Regions from separate parts of the Metabacillus sp. 22489 genome, predicted to be linked through region 3. Evidence: a T-box and tRNA genes for the amino acid it is inferred to sense, from the RefSeq annotation. Region 3 holds a T-box; the other regions hold tRNA genes.
What was found. A T-box is a leader RNA that pairs with one kind of tRNA and senses whether it is charged. The one in region 3 lies ahead of tyrS (tyrosine--tRNA ligase), so its partner is inferred to be a tRNA-Tyr.
Positions count from the first base shown of each region.

Region 1: it has a tRNA-Tyr gene. The T-box ahead of tyrS (tyrosine--tRNA ligase) is inferred to sense a tRNA for this amino acid. The anticodon was not compared.
Region 2: it has a tRNA-Tyr gene. The T-box ahead of tyrS (tyrosine--tRNA ligase) is inferred to sense a tRNA for this amino acid. The anticodon was not compared.

Region 1 is NZ_JBQENT010000016.1:91,910-97,443, reverse strand. Features, by position in the region: partial or broken rRNA gene ACTJJ9_RS11825 (23S ribosomal RNA) at 1-101, shown strand, start outside; rRNA gene rrf (5S ribosomal RNA) at 267-382, shown strand; tRNA gene ACTJJ9_RS11815 (tRNA-Asn) at 394-468, shown strand; tRNA gene ACTJJ9_RS11810 (tRNA-Ser) at 473-564, shown strand; tRNA gene ACTJJ9_RS11805 (tRNA-Glu) at 585-659, shown strand; tRNA gene ACTJJ9_RS11800 (tRNA-Val) at 665-740, shown strand; tRNA gene ACTJJ9_RS11795 (tRNA-Met) at 764-840, shown strand; tRNA gene ACTJJ9_RS11790 (tRNA-Asp) at 858-934, shown strand; tRNA gene ACTJJ9_RS11785 (tRNA-Phe) at 1,111-1,183, shown strand; tRNA gene ACTJJ9_RS11780 (tRNA-Thr) at 1,194-1,266, shown strand; tRNA gene ACTJJ9_RS11775 (tRNA-Tyr) at 1,282-1,365, shown strand; tRNA gene ACTJJ9_RS11770 (tRNA-Trp) at 1,374-1,447, shown strand; tRNA gene ACTJJ9_RS11765 (tRNA-His) at 1,459-1,534, shown strand; tRNA gene ACTJJ9_RS11760 (tRNA-Gln) at 1,543-1,617, shown strand; tRNA gene ACTJJ9_RS11755 (tRNA-Gly) at 1,684-1,758, shown strand; tRNA gene ACTJJ9_RS11750 (tRNA-Cys) at 1,768-1,841, shown strand; tRNA gene ACTJJ9_RS11745 (tRNA-Leu) at 1,857-1,945, shown strand; tRNA gene ACTJJ9_RS11740 (tRNA-Leu) at 1,966-2,047, shown strand; gene ACTJJ9_RS11735 (tRNA dihydrouridine synthase) at 2,453-3,433, shown strand; gene ACTJJ9_RS11730 (hypothetical protein) at 3,730-4,356, shown strand; gene licT (BglG family transcription antiterminator LicT) at 4,799-5,534, shown strand, end outside.
Region 2 is NZ_JBQENT010000073.1:9,487-15,020, reverse strand. Features, by position in the region: rRNA gene rrf (5S ribosomal RNA) at 1-43, shown strand, start outside; tRNA gene ACTJJ9_RS25105 (tRNA-Asn) at 55-129, shown strand; tRNA gene ACTJJ9_RS25100 (tRNA-Thr) at 132-204, shown strand; tRNA gene ACTJJ9_RS25095 (tRNA-Glu) at 222-296, shown strand; tRNA gene ACTJJ9_RS25090 (tRNA-Val) at 330-405, shown strand; tRNA gene ACTJJ9_RS25085 (tRNA-Thr) at 595-667, shown strand; tRNA gene ACTJJ9_RS25080 (tRNA-Tyr) at 681-764, shown strand; tRNA gene ACTJJ9_RS25075 (tRNA-Gln) at 929-1,003, shown strand; tRNA gene ACTJJ9_RS25070 (tRNA-Lys) at 1,010-1,082, shown strand; tRNA gene ACTJJ9_RS25065 (tRNA-Gly) at 1,088-1,162, shown strand; tRNA gene ACTJJ9_RS25060 (tRNA-Ala) at 1,182-1,257, shown strand; gene sigW (RNA polymerase sigma factor SigW) at 1,663-2,226, shown strand; gene rsiW (anti-sigma-W factor RsiW) at 2,240-2,851, shown strand; gene cdaA (diadenylate cyclase CdaA) at 3,044-3,865, shown strand; gene ACTJJ9_RS25040 (CdaR family protein) at 3,858-5,120, shown strand; gene glmM (phosphoglucosamine mutase) at 5,134-5,534, shown strand, end outside.
Region 3 is NZ_JBQENT010000013.1:82,846-88,379, forward strand. Features, by position in the region: gene tyrS (tyrosine--tRNA ligase) at 187-1,431, opposite strand; T-box leader at 1,480-1,701, opposite strand; gene ACTJJ9_RS10225 (MarR family transcriptional regulator) at 1,720-2,232, opposite strand; gene ACTJJ9_RS10230 (DUF3221 domain-containing protein) at 2,541-2,855, opposite strand; gene ACTJJ9_RS10235 (DUF4177 domain-containing protein) at 3,182-3,373, shown strand; gene ACTJJ9_RS10240 (hypothetical protein) at 3,517-3,972, shown strand; gene ACTJJ9_RS10245 (SDR family oxidoreductase) at 4,330-5,193, opposite strand; gene ACTJJ9_RS10250 (Rrf2 family transcriptional regulator) at 5,507-5,534, shown strand, end outside.

The DNA of each region.
Region 1 (5,534 bases), on a different contig from region 3:
GTGAGTAAGAACCCTGAAAGATGATCAGGTTGATAGGTCTGAGGTGGAAGCGTGGTGACACGTGGAGCTGACAGATACTAATCGTTCGAGGACTTAACCTAAATTAAAGGCGGAAGAGGCCAGTATGGCTTCTGGAGCTAGATATAAAGAGCGTTAAACTAAGTGAATGAATATTAAAAATCGTTATCTAGTTTTGAAGGAATATTTTCTTCAAAAAAGACTTGAAAAATTCTTCTAAGATAGTATAATAGTCTTTGTCACAATTGTCTGGTGGCGATAGCGAAGAGGTCACACCCGTTCCCATGCCGAACACGGAAGTTAAGCTCTTCAGCGCCGATGGTAGTTGGGGGACTCCCCCTGTGAGAGTAGGACGTTGCCAGGCTATTATATTATTCCGCAGTAGCTCAGTGGTAGAGCTATCGGCTGTTAACCGATCGGTCGTAGGTTCGAATCCTACCTGCGGAGCCATTTTGGAGAGCTGTCCGAGTGGCCGAAGGAGCACGATTGGAAATCGTGTAGGCGGCGAAAGCTGTCTCAAGGGTTCAAATCCCTTGCTCTCCGCCACTACTGATAAAACAAACTTTGGCCCGTTGGTCAAGCGGTTAAGACACCGCCCTTTCACGGCGGTAACACGGGTTCGAATCCCGTACGGGTCACCATATATGGAGGATTAGCTCAGCTGGGAGAGCATCTGCCTTACAAGCAGAGGGTCGGCGGTTCGATCCCGTCATCCTCCACCATTAAATGTTAAACATACTATTATCGCGGGGTGGAGCAGTCTGGTAGCTCGTCGGGCTCATAACCCGAAGGTCGCAGGTTCAAATCCTGTCCCCGCAACCAATTTAAGTTAATTAAATGGTCCGGTAGTTCAGTTGGTTAGAATGCCTGCCTGTCACGCAGGAGGTCGCGGGTTCGAGTCCCGTCCGGACCGCCATTCTAAATTTATTACTATTTATAAAATGTTAATTAAGTCTAGAGTAAAAGGGTTTCGATAAGCGAGAAGATCAAGGAAGCGAATGAATGAACACCGGAGCGTATTTGAATACGTGAGGATGTGAATGAATGAGCTGACGCAGAGATTCGAAGTTTAGCGGAAGCCGAAAACATTAAGGCTCGGTAGCTCAGTTGGTAGAGCAATGGACTGAAAATCCATGTGTCGGCGGTTCGATTCCGTCCCGAGCCACCTTTTGTTTGCCGGTGTAGCTCAATTGGTAGAGCAACTGACTTGTAATCAGTAGGTTGGGGGTTCAAGTCCTCTCGCCGGCACTGTTTCACCAATATGGAGGGGTAGCGAAGTGGCTAAACGCGGCGGACTGTAAATCCGCTCCTTCGGGTTCGGCAGTTCGAATCTGCCCCCCTCCACCATTTAATATAGGGGCATAGTTTAACGGTAGAATAGAGGTCTCCAAAACCTTTGGTGTGGGTTCGATTCCTACTGCCCCTGCCAATTAAATAATGGCGGCTGTGGCGAAGTGGTTAACGCATCGGATTGTGGTTCCGACATTCGTGGGTTCGATTCCCATCAGCCGCCCCATTAATCAGTGGGCTATAGCCAAGTGGTAAGGCAACGGACTTTGACTCCGTCATTCGTTGGTTCGAATCCAGCTAGCCCAGCCATTTTTTTATTACACATTTTTGATTCTCTTGCATAGGCTAGAGTATACAAATTTTATAATTGTCAGCGCGGAAGTAGTTCAGTGGTAGAACACCACCTTGCCAAGGTGGGGGTCGCGGGTTCGAATCCCGTCTTCCGCTCCAGTTTAAAATGGCGGCATAGCCAAGTGGTAAGGCAGAGGTCTGCAAAACCTTTATCACCGGTTCAAATCCGGTTGCCGCCTCCATTTAAACTAACCCTTGCCGGGGTGGCGGAACTGGCAGACGCACAGGACTTAAAATCCTGCGGTAGGTGACTACCGTACCGGTTCGATTCCGGTCCTCGGCACCATTTGAATTTTATTTTGCTTTGCCAGTGTGGCGGAATTGGCAGACGCGCACGACTCAAAATCGTGTTCCTTCGGGAGTGTCGGTTCGACCCCGACCACTGGTATTATGTAACGATTGTAAATGAGATTAATTCGACGTTTCTTACGTATTGTAAGGAGCGTTTTTTATTTATCTCCAATACTATCCTTCAATTTCTTAGCAATAAATTTAAATAAAGCGTGGGATAAAGTATGTGATTCTATCCCCATCCTAATGATAATAGTATTTCTAACAATATACAGTGGTAATCTAGATAATGTACCTAAACTATGAGCAAAACTGTCTTTATTGCTCTGTTTCCTTTGCATTTTTTATTTAGTAATAGTAAAGTTTATAATGTTCTAAATTAAAGTCTGATAAAAAGTCATTAAGCATGCTTTAAGTGTAAAAAAGCGGAACATTTTCACTTTTTAATATAGAGACGAAGGTTTGACCAGGTATTTGATGATGAAAGGATTTGAGTTTGAATATGAAAGATAATTTTTGGCGTGAATTACCACGACCTTTTTTTGTACTGGCACCAATGGAAGATGTGACAGATGTTGTTTTTCGCCATGTGGTGAGTGAAGCAGCTAGACCTGATGTGTTTTTTACTGAGTTTACAAACACGGAGAGTTATTGCCACCCAGATGGAAAACAAAGTGTGCGTGGACGTTTGACTTTTACCGAGGATGAACAGCCAATTGTTGCACATATATGGGGGGATAAGCCAGAGTATTTTCGGCAAATGAGTATTGGGATGGCGGAGCTTGGATTTAAGGGTATCGATATCAATATGGGCTGTCCTGTAGCTAATGTGGCGTCTAAAGGTAAGGGAAGTGGCCTTATCCTTCGTCCAGAGGTTGCCGCTGAAATTGTACAAGCTGCAAAAGCAGGGGGCTTACCTGTAAGTGTGAAGACTCGACTTGGTTACACATATGTAGACGAGTGGAAGGATTGGTTAACACATATTTTGAAACAGGATATCGCTAATCTTTCAATCCATCTACGGACTAGAAAAGAAATGAGCCAAGTAGATGCTCATTGGGAGTTGATTCCGGAGATTAAGAAACTACGTGACGAGATTGCGCCAGATACACTGTTAACAATCAATGGGGATATTCTTGACCGTCAAACTGGCTTGAAGCTCGCTGAACAGTATGGTGTTGATGGAGTTATGATTGGCCGTGGAATATTTAAAAATCCATTTGCCTTTGAAAAAGAGCCAAGAGAGCATACTAGTCAGGAATTGCTTGATTTGTTAAGATTGCACCTTGACCTCCATGATAAATATTCAACTGAATTAGAACCACGTCGATTTAAACCTCTTCATCGCTTTTTTAAGATTTACGTCAAAGGGTTTCGTGGAGCAAGTGAATTAAGAAATCAATTGATGAACACAAAATCAACGGATGAAGTACGTGAATTGCTTGATACTTTTGATTATCATGTTGAGGATACGGAACAGTAAAAATGTGACCCAAAAGTAGCTGTTCTTCACATGATAACAAATATAATGTAGTATCCTTCCTATCAATAGACTATAATGCCCAGGATTTAAAGTAAACTTAAATAATGTTTAAATCAAAAACCCGGTTAAATTTCACTTTTTGTGGAACTTCACCGGGTTTTATTCATTAAAAAAGTTTAGCACCTGAAAAAAGAATAAAATCATACTATATAGTTCAGATTAAAGGGAAAAATCATCTTTAATTAGATTTGCATGGTTTGGCAGCCGATTTAAATAATGAATAAGGAGGAGTTTTCATGAAGAAGTTAATCATCATGTTTATACTTTTAATGATGTTCATTCCAACTGCCTGTTCAGATAATGATAATCGGACAAATGAAGAAAAGGATACTACTCAAGAAAAGAAAGAAGGTACTGAACAACAGAACGTAGATGTCGATAAAGGTCTTTTAAATGTAGAAATAACGGTACCAGCTACCATATTTGAGGGAGAAGATATTGATACTGTTATTTCAAATGCTAAAAAAGAGGGTGTAAAAGAGGTTGTAAAGAATGATGATGGCTCTCTCACATATAAAATGTCCAAAGAAAAGCATAAAGAAATGGTAGGAGAATTAGAAGCTGAGATAAATAAAACAATCCAAGAAACAAAGAAAAGTGGAGAATATAAATCAATTAAAGATATTACCCATAATGATACATTTTCTGAATTTATAGTTGTTGTAGACAGAGATGCTTATGAAAACAGTTTGGACGGTGTTGCAATACTTGGCCTAGGGATGTCAGGAGTCATGTATCAGACATTTAATGGCGGTGAGCCAAATAGCAACAAAGTGACCATTACTATAAAGGACCAAACTACTGAAGAAGTTTTTGATGAAATCATTTATCCAGATGCTTTAGAACATGATAACGAAAAATAAATGCTGTAAGAAAATATAATAAGGACATTTTGTTTAGTTTAGGTTGATTTCTACTACAGAGTACTCTCTTTTGTAACATAAAATAAAGCCGTGTATAAACCTATGAATAACATGCATACATTGAAATTAATTTTACTTATGATTATATTTATTAACACATAAGTCTAAAACGTGGATGTTCGTGTTGGGGAGAGTAAAAATTACTTCACCCCAACATTTGACGTTGAACCGAAACAATAAATTAGACATTAGCTACTTGCTATAATAATACTTCTTTCCTAACAAATATTACCTAAAAATATTCTTTTAATCTATTAAATATCAAATTGACAAGTAGAAATCACCTATGCTAGACTTGTGATTGAGGATTGTTACCGCTTTATTGTGGGCTATACCTATTTTTTGTTGTAGATGATGAATTTATAAAGAATAGGGACTATCTATGAATGTATATAAAGTAATTAATAATAATATCGTATTGTCTAGGAATCAAGATAATCAGGAAATTGTCGTTATGGGTAAGGGGCTCGGCTTTAAGAAAAAGGTCGGCGATGTAATTGATGAAACTCGAATTGAGAACATTTATCTCAGTTCAAAAGAGTGGAATGTCAATAAATTAACCCAAATGCTTTCTTCGATCCCGATGGAACACATTCAGGTAGCCAATGAAATCATTAGCTTTGCGAAAGTTTCACTTGGTAAGAAACTAAGTGAAAATATCTTCTTAACATTGACCGACCATATTAGTTATGCGATTGAGCGCTATCAGAATGGCATGGAAATTAAGAATGCCCTTCTATGGGAAATCAAGAGGTTTTATAATCATGAGTTCTTGATTGGAAAAGAAGCGTTATCAATTGTTAGAAACCGACTTGGGGTTGAGTTACCAGAAGATGAAGCTGGTTTTATTGCTTTGCATATCGTAAATGCTGAGCTTGATATGGGACAAGTAAGCCGAGTTTCTGAAATAGCAAAGGTTATCCAAAATATCCTTAGTATTATAAAATATCACTTCAAAATTGAATTGGACGAGTATTCGCTAAATTATGAACGATTTATCACACACTTGAAATTTTTCTTTCAACGATTGTTTAGTGGTGTTAAATTGGATGATGCTGGGACGTCAAGTTTCATTTTCATGTTAAAGGAAAAGTATACAAACGAGTACGCCTGTGCAT
Region 2 (5,534 bases), on a different contig from region 3:
GTAGTTGGGGGACTCCCCCTGTGAGAGTAGGACGTTGCCAGGTAATTGCATTATTCCGCAGTAGCTCAGTGGTAGAGCTATCGGCTGTTAACCGATCGGTCGTAGGTTCGAATCCTACCTGCGGAGCCATTGCTTCCATAGCTCAGTTGGTAGAGCACTTCCATGGTAAGGAAGAGGTCACCGGTTCGAGCCCGGTTGGAAGCTTAGAGAAAAAAGTAATTGGCCCGTTGGTCAAGCGGTTAAGACACCGCCCTTTCACGGCGGTAACACGGGTTCGAATCCCGTACGGGTCACCATTTTATAACATTTGAATATTATAATTCTACTATGGAGGATTAGCTCAGGTGGGAGAGCATCTGCCTTACAAGCAGAGGGTCGGCGGTTCGATCCCGTCATCCTCCACCATATATATTTGTTGAGAAATAAATAACTTTATATACTTAAAATGCCGGTGTAGCTCAATTGGTAGAGCACGATCGAATAAGCTTCGTAGCTGTGCTTCAGCACACAAATCGAGCTGCTGCTTGATTAACCCTACTGAGATTTGGGTGACTGGTTTGAAATGAATACTATATTGTCCTTTTTACTTAATATGCCGGTGTAGCTCAATTGGTAGAGCAACTGACTTGTAATCAGTAGGTTGGGGGTTCAAGTCCTCTCGCCGGCACTGTTTCATCCATGGAGGGGTAGCGAAGTGGCTAAACGCGGCGGACTGTAAATCCGCTCCTTCGGGTTCGGCAGTTCGAATCTGCCCCCCTCCACCATTTAAATATTCATAATTAGATAAACGACGAGAAAATGGGAGCCATTTTGTAAATTGTTTGTCTTTGATTTTGTTTAAAGACAGTTATGAATAATATTTATAAATGTGTTTATAATAAGTTTTACATAACTAGTTAATAATTGACATTTTCAAAAGAGATATTAATGGGCTATAGCCAAGTGGTAAGGCAACGGACTTTGACTCCGTCATTCGTTGGTTCGAATCCAGCTAGCCCAGCCATTTTTAGAGCCATTAGCTCAGTTGGTAGAGCATCTGACTTTTAATCAGAGGGTCGAAGGTTCGAGTCCTTCATGGCTCATTTTTGCGGAAGTAGTTCAGTGGTAGAACACCACCTTGCCAAGGTGGGGGTCGCGGGTTCGAATCCCGTCTTCCGCTCCAAAAACTACTTCTTAATATCGGGGCCTTAGCTCAGCTGGGAGAGCGCCTGCTTTGCACGCAGGAGGTCAGCGGTTCGATCCCGCTAGGCTCCACCATAATTAAATTTAATTACAACATGACATTCAAACCATAATGATAGTTTATGGTTTTTTTATTTGTCTTTAAATATTTTGATGAAATGCAAATGAATAAGTATTCTTTCATATACTATGTCTACCAATAATGTTCTGGTGTTTTGACTTAGTAATTTTCTTCCGATCATTTTTCTCTTTATAATGTTTAGTTATCATAAAAAGGTTCCCTATATACACCAAAATTTGCTAAAATGGAACTATTCGATATTTTTTAATAAAAGACATTTTAAAACAAATTGGGAAATGAACATTTCTTTGTTTAATATAAACTGTACTAAAACAGATTGAAAAAAATAAAAAAATATTGAAACCAAATGAATTTCTAAACGTATATAAAGAGACCCGCAGAGTGCGGAGGTATGGAAAATGGAAACGTTAGTAAAGAAACGAATTAAACAGGTAAGAAAAGGCGACCAGAATGCATTTGCTGAAATTGTAGATCTTTATAAAGATAAAATCTACCAATTATGCTATCGGATGCTTGGTAATGCACATGAGGCAGAGGACATTGCTCAGGAGGCTTTTATTCGTGCATATGTTAATATTCATACTTATGATATGAATAAAAAGTTTTCTACTTGGTTATACAGAATTGCAACAAACCTTTCAATTGACAGAATACGAAAAAAGAAGCCTGATTATTATTTAGATGCAGAAGTGTCTGGTACTGATGGCTTAACAATGTATTCGCAAGTTGCAGCAGATGTAGTTTTACCAGAAGATGAACTTGAAACAATGGAGCTTCAAAATACGATACAAAATGAAATCTTAAAGCTTCCTGATAAATATCGTACTGTTATCGTCCTTAAATATATTGATGAGCTTCCACTTAAGGAGATTAGCGATATATTAGATATTCCAGTAGGGACAGTGAAAACGAGGATTCATAGAGGACGAGAAGCATTAAGGAAGCAATTAAGGCATTTATAATGAGGTGAGATATATGAGCTGTTCTTCAGAAAATGTTCAGCTTTTGCATAGATACATGGATCAAGAGCTAACTAGTGTAGAGGAAGAGAAGCTAAAAGAACATTTACACACTTGTAAAGATTGCTCACAACATTTCCATGAGCTTGAAAAGGCTGTTGCCCTTGTTCAAAGTACATCCCATATTGAAGCTCCGATGGATTTTACACAGGCTGTAATGAACAAACTTCCTAAAGAGAAGAAAAGAGTTTCTTGGAATCGCTGGTTAAAGGGTCATCCATTATTGGCAGCAGCTTCATTGTTTGTCCTTCTGATGACTGGTAGTTTGTTTTCAGCATGGAACGAAGATAAACACTTTAGTGTTTCAAAACAATCTAATCTTGTGGTAGAGAATAGCAAAGTGACTGTCCCTGAAGGAGAGGTTGTTAAGGGAGATGTAACTGTTAAAAATGGAACTCTCTTGATCGAGGGGAAAATTGAAGGAGACGTAACAGTTATAAACGGAGAAAAATATTTAGCCTCAGCAGGGCAAGTGACAGGGGATATTGAGGAAGTTGATGAGATGTTTGAGTGGTTATGGTACCATATAAAATCAATTTCTAAAGATGTCATAAATGTTTTTAGCTAAAAATCCAGGTCATCATTTGGTGGCCTTTTTTACTTTTTTATTTTACTAATGATATAATAAGATGCATGTAATTTAAAATATAGTACAGGAAGAAATAATTCATTAGATAATAAAGCTATTTGCTATCTAATATCCTTATTTTGATTGTGCTTTTTCTACATATAAAGAGTGAAACTCATGGAGGACGAGTGAATGGGATATGAGGACATACCAGTATTACATTACCTCGGCATAGCTGTTGATATTCTCCTTGTATGGTATGTTATTTATAAATTAATTATGGTTGCAAGGGGAACTAAGGCTGTACAGCTATTAAAAGGAATTACAGTAATAATCGTAGTCCGCATGTTAAGTCATTACTTGGGGTTAAAAACATTACAATGGTTGATGGACCAAGCACTAACATGGGGATTTCTAGCCATTATTATCATTTTCCAACCAGAGCTGCGCAGAGCGTTAGAACAGCTAGGTAGAGGGCGATTATTTTCTCGAGGTGGTTTACCTGGAGAAGACAGTTTAGAAGTTACTGTAGAAGCAATCGTGAAAGCAACAGATTACATGGCAAAGCGACGAATCGGTGCTTTGATGACAATTGAGAAAGAGACAGGAATGGGTGACTATATCGAGACGGGGATTCCATTAAATTCATTGATTTCCTCAGAGTTGCTAATAAATATTTTTATTCCTAATACACCGCTACATGACGGTGCTGTGATTATTCAAAAAAATCAAATTGCTGCAGCGGCATGTTATTTACCTCTTTCTGAGAGTCCATTTATCTCGAAGGAACTTGGTACAAGACATCGAGCTGCGTTAGGAATAAGTGAGGTAACGGATAGTCTTACAATCATTGTTTCTGAAGAGACAGGAAATGTATCTGTAGCTAGAAATGGTGAGCTTCACCGCAATTTATCACAGGAAAATTTAAGGGAAATATTAGAAAGAGAGTTAGTTTCAACAACAAAAACTGTTTCCTCAAACCGTTGGCAATGGAGGGGAAAGAAAAATGGATAAGCTATTTGATAATCGTTGGGTAATGAGAATCATAGCGCTATTTTTGGCATTGATGTTATATGCTTCTGTTAACATAGAATCTAACTCAGAAGATAAACAAGGTGCATCAAATGCTGGGGCATCGACGACCGTATTTTCAGATGAGACTACTGTCACAGATGTACCTGTCATCCCATACTTTGATCAAGAAAACCTAGTTGTAACGGGAATACCAGAGTCAGTTGAAGTTAATTTACAGGGAGCAACAGCTTCTATAACAAAGGCAAGACAGCTAAGAGATTTCGAGGTATATGCCGATTTATCAAATCTATCGATTGGTACACACCAAGTAAGGCTTCAATATAAGGATATTGCTGATGATTTAAAGGTTAGCATTAAGCCTTCGGTAATCACAGTTACAATAGAGGAAAAGGTTACAAAGGACTTTGAAGTAGGGGTAGATCTTTTAAATGAAAATCAATTAGAAGAAGGCTACCTGTCAGATAAGCCGATAGTAAGTCCAAAAAGTATTCAAATAACCGCATCAGAGGATATTATTGAGGAAATCTCAAGTGTTAAAGCTAAAGTGGACCTTCAAGGTGGAAATGAAACGATTAATCGAGAGTCAACGATAACTGTTTATGATAGAGAAGGAGAAGTAATACCTGTTGAAGTGGAGCCATCCGTTGTTGATGTTACAGTTCCGATTAAAAGCCCGAGCAGAGATTTACCGTTTAAAATTATTAGGGAGGGCGAGTTGAAGGAAGGCTTGAGCATATCAAGTATCGAATCTGAAACTAAGGAAATTACTGTTTTTGGTCCAGAGGATGTTATCAATAAGCTTGAATTCATTGATGGCATAACTGTCGATTTAAGCAAGATAACAAAGGATACTGTTTTAGAGGTAGATGTGCCATTACCAGAGGGAGTAACGAAAGTGACACCCGAAAAGGTAAAATTAGAAATTAATGTAGATGAACAGGAAGAAAAGGTGTTTTCAGATCAGCCGATTAATGCGGTTAGCTTAACAGATGGAAAGACAGTAGAATTTCTTGACCCAGAAACTGGTGAAATGGATGTAACAATACTAGGAGCACCTAATGTTATAAAGGATATAAAAGAATCTGATGTAGAGCTATATGTCGATCTAACAGACCTAAGTGATGGAGAGCATGAAGTGGAAGTGAAGGTAAATGGTCCGCAAAACATCACGTGGTCATTACAAAAGAAAAAAGTAAAAGTGAAAATATCTTCAGCCTCACAAGGCGTGGAATAAAGGAGCGAAACCAATGGGAAAGTATTTTGGAACAGATGGTGTACGCGGAGTTGCGAATAGTGAACTAACACCGGAATTAGCATTTAAAATTGGCCGATTTGGTGGATATGTTTTAACGAAAGATACAGAAAGACCAAAGGTGATAATCGGTCGTGACACTCGTATTTCAGGGCATATGTTAGAAGGAGCTCTTGTAGCTGGTTTGCTATCTATTGGCGCTGAAGTTATGCGTTTAGGCGTTATTTCAACACCAGGTGTTGCATATTTAACGAAGGCACTAGGAGCTCAAGCTGGTGTTATGATATCAGCTTCCCATAATCCAGTTCAGGATAATGGAATAAAATACTTTGGACCAGATGGTTTTAAACTTTCAGATGAGCAAGAGAACGAAATTGAAGCGTTAATGGATCAAGA
Region 3 (5,534 bases):
CTCTCATCTCTTAAAATTCCCTTGTTGAACAAATAAGGGAAAAACGGTAATAGAGTCATTTTACACATTGAAGTAATGATTTTTCCACAACAGAATGAGCGTTAATTCTTTGAATTAACGCTCGCGATTACCTATCGTCATTATTTCTAACATTCCGCTATAAACGAATATCACTACTGAACTATTTTAAATCTTTATCTTTACAAATTTTCGTTTTCCAACCTGAACAATTAACTCATCAATAATATTTACCTGGAATTTTGTATCCTCTACCGTCTTTCCGTTTAATTTCACGCCTCTATTCTCAATCATCCTTCTTGCTTCACTTTTTGAGGTAAATAATTTTAGCTCGACGAGAAAGTCAATGATTGACATTTCCCTCTGTCCTTGCCAGCTAATCACTGGAATTTCTTTCGGGATATCTCCCTTTTGAAAAACTGAAATAAAATGCTGTTCAGCCTTATTTGCTTCTTCAATCCCATGGTACATTCGAACAATTGTCTTACTTAGTAACATCTTTGCATCTCTAGGGTGAAGAACTCCTGTTTTCATTTGCTCTTTAATATCTCGAATTTGTTCAGGAGAAAAATCTGTAATTAATTCAAAGTACTTATCCATTAACTCATCTGGTATAGACATCGATTTTCCGTACATTTCCTGCGGGCTTTCGTCAATCCCAATGTAATTTTTCTTTGATTTTGACATTTTCTCTACACCATCAAGTCCTTCTAATAATGGCATGAGCAAAGCTACCTGCTTTTCTTTTCCGAATTTTTCTTGAAAATGCCTTCCCATTAAAATATTAAAGTGCTGATCTGTTCCGCCAAGTTCAATATCACATTCTAAAACGACAGAATCATATCCTTGCATTAAAGGGTAAAAGAATTCATGAAGGGAAATCGGCTTTCCGAAAGCAATTCTCTCTTCAAAATCATCTCTTTCTAATAGTCTTGCTACAGTAATTTTCCCTGATAGTTGAATGATCTCTTCAAAATTTAACTTCGATAACCATTTAGAATTATAATGCAGCTCGACTTTATCCATATCTATAACCTTAGCGAATTGTTCGAAGTATGTTTTCGCATTATGCTTAACCTCCTCATCAGTTAATTGTTTTCGAGCGATAGATTTCCCTGTCGGATCCCCAATTTTCCCAGTAAAATCACCGATAATTAATTGGATAATATGACCATTCTCTTGAAATTGCCTCATTTTATTAAGGACAACCGTATGACCAAGATGTACATCTGGTGCAGATGGATCTAAGCCTAATTTTATTTTTAATGGTTTATTCTCTAATATGGATTTGGCTATTTTGTTTTCTAACTCTTCTGTTGGAATCATTTCTTGTACACCTTGACTATAAATAGCCATTTGTCTCATTACTTCTGCTCGTTGCTCCTCATTTAATTGTTCTTTTAAATGACTCATTGCTCGTTCCTCCTATAAAAAATGGAATATAAAAAAACCACATCCCAAAAAAGGGACGTGGTTTACTTTTACACGCGGTACCACCCTTGTTGAAGGACATCATCCTTCCACTTATCGAATAACGGCTCAACCGTTCTTTGCTACTTTTCCTTTCACAAAGAAAGCTCTAGGATTGTATTTCGTGTTATCTATGTATCGATTTTCACCAACCATCGATTCTCTAATAAACAGGGAGATAACGACTACTAATTGTCCCATCACAGCTTTTTTATATGATATTGTTCGTTTTCAAAAACGGTTATTGCGAATCACTTTTCTAAGCAAATTTGAGATACTTTTTTGTTCATCTTCTGACAATCCTGAAACAATCTCAACTTCTCCTTTATGAAATTGTGGATAAAGAGTCTCCATCACTTGTTTGCCTTTTTCCGTTAATGCAACATAGGTAATTCTTCTATCCCTGTTGTCAATCCTTCGATAGCACAGCTCTTTTCGTTCAAGTGTCTTTGTTATATTGCTCACAGTTGCTTTTGAGACACCTGCTGACTCTGCTAATTTTTTCGTTTCAATCGATTCCCATATCCACAAATCATATAGCATAGAGAATGCCGTCCACGATAACCCATATTCAGATAAGACTCCTTGCTCCATTTTGTTTCTTAATCCTTGTGCCACCCGATATATATTGGTTACGACTGAAATTGCATCAAGATGTAGCGAATCAATTGGAAGTTTCGTTAATTGATTGATTGTATCTATTTCTTCTGGAAGTAGTTCCCCATTCTCATTAAATGAATGTATTAGAATCACCTCATTAAATTTTCAAAATCGTTAGCTATGAAACGATTATAGCAAACGATTTTTATATATACAAGAAATAATCGTCTACATTTAAATCAATCTCCTCTCCCTCCCCTAACATTTTAGATTATCGTTTATTTTCAAAGCATCAAAACATTACCGTCTAGTACTTATTTGTCCATTTTCTATATCAGTTGTTAATTCTTGAATCCTATGTATTTGATCTGGGGAGGACATATCACCCTTCCGATAGTTATATCTATTTCCGAGAGGACTATATTATTTCAAGTTATTTTAGCTAAAAGATGTTATCTCACAATTTCTATATCAATAACATTTACACTAAGTGGTAAACTTTCTCGAACTTCACCATCATAACTAACTTTCACTCTATCCCCAACATGAAACGTATCCTTACTATTAACGGATAAGTCTATATTTACACTATTACCTGAATGAAGAATTTCACCTTCTTCAATCAAAACTAGCGCACTTTGACCATTAATTTCTTCTATTGTTCCTGTAAATGTTGCGCTTGTCTTATTTTCCTTTTCAACAGATTGACATGCAGCTAGAAAACTAAATAATAAAACGATAATACTTAAACTAATTGTCTTTTTCATAGAAACTTTCTCCTTTTCGAAAATTTTCCAATTTCTTTAAATTAGTCGAAGAAATGAACAGAAGGTTACAAAAAACATACGATTAATATACATTTAGTTAACGGCTCTTTAACATACGACCATGGATCCCGTGAAACGAAGGCATGAGCGAAAATCAATAACCAAATTTAAAAGAGCTTAACTTACAAAAGGTCTCACTTTTAGAAACGCTTCAAAGAAAGACATGTTCTTTTACATTCAGGCCTATTCTCACTAAGCTCTTGAAACCTTTTCATCCATTATCCGTATATTACGATAGATACTGCTTAAACTGGAGGTATTTATTCATGTACGAATATAAATTTGTAAAAGTTGAACTTAGTAATTGGAATAAAGCTCCAAAGGAAGATTATCATGAAATTATCCACAATCATGCAAAAGAAGGATGGAAATTTGTCCAAATATTCGCTCCCGGTACTTCTGGATATGGTGCTGCTTCTTATTTTGAAATTATTTTCGAAAAACCTTATGAACTTTAGGGTATAGCATGAGTTTGCTAATTTTTCTATCTCTCTTTTCTAACTTAATAGTAGCTAAACTTTTGAACGATCCTCCTCCTATTCTTATTCTGAATAAAAACAAACGAATATAACATAATAAGAAAAAAATGGAGGTAGTTCTCATGTTGGCGACCTTTTTTAGAATAGCGAACGCAATTGGATTATGGGCAATTGTCTTATTATTTCTGCCAAAACAATCATTTAAAAGATTCTTGCCAGTTACATTATTCTGTTCATGTCTTTTATTAATCCAGACACTTCTTAACGTGATTTTTAATTGGTGGAAGGTAGTAGGAGGCATAAAATCAATGGTATTTGATGCTCTTGCCTTTATTTTCGGTCCATTTTTCACTATGAATTTATGGGTGTTTCATTTTACATACGGAAAATTCCCCTTATATGCCTTTTGTAATTTAATCATCGATCTCAATTTTGCCTATCCATTCAATTGGTTCTTTCAAAAGGTCGGCCATTATAAACTAAAAAAGTTTAATTCCTTAACACTTTTTCTCATTTCCTATTCACTTTCTTTTATAAATTATGGCTTTCAAAAATTGATTGAAAAGGAAGACTTCTAATAGCTAGAATGCCCTTAAAGCTTATCTATTAACTATGGCCATTATTTTTTACGCTGATATAAAAATACATTTCTTCTAAAAGAAGCACACAATTTTAAAAGGGCGTTTGTGTAAACTTTGTTGTTTTTTACTTAGTTGTCGTTATTGATTGATTTCCACTTGCAGTACTCCCTTCCCGTGAAGAGGGGGGGGGTGCCTCCTTTATAAACACTTACTTAACATTAATTTATCCCAAGCAAATAACAGTCTTTCAGAAAAAGGCTTATAAGACGTGTATCAATACACACGTCTTCAGTGATGCCTTATATTAAGATTTTCCTATAAAAACACTCTTCATTATATTCCTCTATCTTAGTATTACGAAATACCTTTGACAATAGAGCTTAATGCTTCGTTAATAGGTGTTAATGATCTGCCTAGTAATTTTTCAAAATCGTTGCTTTCTATCTCTAAAGCTCCCTCCCGAATCCCCTTTTGAATATCAACGAGCATCGGAATGATAAACTCTGGCACTCCAGCATTTTTTATCACCTCTGCATAAGTAACATCGTCAACATGCTGTACAGGCACTTCTTTACCTAAGACTGTACTTAGAGCAGCTACAAGTTCATCTTGAGTTAGTGGCTGACCAGAAAGCTCATAAATTGTATTTTCATGACCGCTTCCGGAAAGTACTGCTGCTGCAGCTTCTGCATACTCTTGTTGAAGTGCCCAACCTACCTTACCAGCTCCAGCAGATGTGATCCATGGAGCCCCTGCTAATACACCTTGGATGCTTGAAATCTCATTCTCCAAGTACCAATTGTTGCGTAAGAAGGAGTATGGAATCCCAGTTTTTAAAATGGCCTCCTCAGCAGCCCGATGTGGCGGAGCAAGAAACATCTTACTCTCACTTGCATTACCTAAACTCGTATAAGCTATAAATTTAACTTGAGCTCGCTCTGCCGCAGCTACCGCATCAGTATGCTGTCTAATTCTTGTTTCATTATCTCCATCTGCTGAAATCAATAATAAACGGTCAATCCCAGCAAAAGCCGTATCCAATGTTTCAGGATGATCAAAATCTCCATGCCTAACTTCAATTCCACGGTTTTTAAAGCCTTCTGCCTTCTCCGGATTTCGAACACTAATTACTACTTGTTCAGCAGGTACTGTTTTTAATAATGTTTCAACAACCTTCGTTCCTAATTTTCCTGTTGCCCCTGTTACTAATAGTTTCATCCTATTTCCTCCTTATAACAACCTGTATTTATCTCGAATACATGTATTCATCATAAATACTTCCCTTTCTTTTGTCAACAATCGATTTTTATTTTTCGTAAATATTAAGGTATAATACGTTGTAACCAAATTAAATACATGATTGTTTAATATATGTAAGGCTGTTTTCGTATTTTTGTTTTGTTTGTAATTTAATAAGTATGAAACAAATACTGCACGAGGAAAGCAATCACAACGACTACTACTAAAAAAATAAAGTTTACGAAAACAGCCTAACGATGAAAAGATATAAAAACATGGTAGGTGAAAAATAATGTCCATCAGCAGCAGGTTCTCTGTTG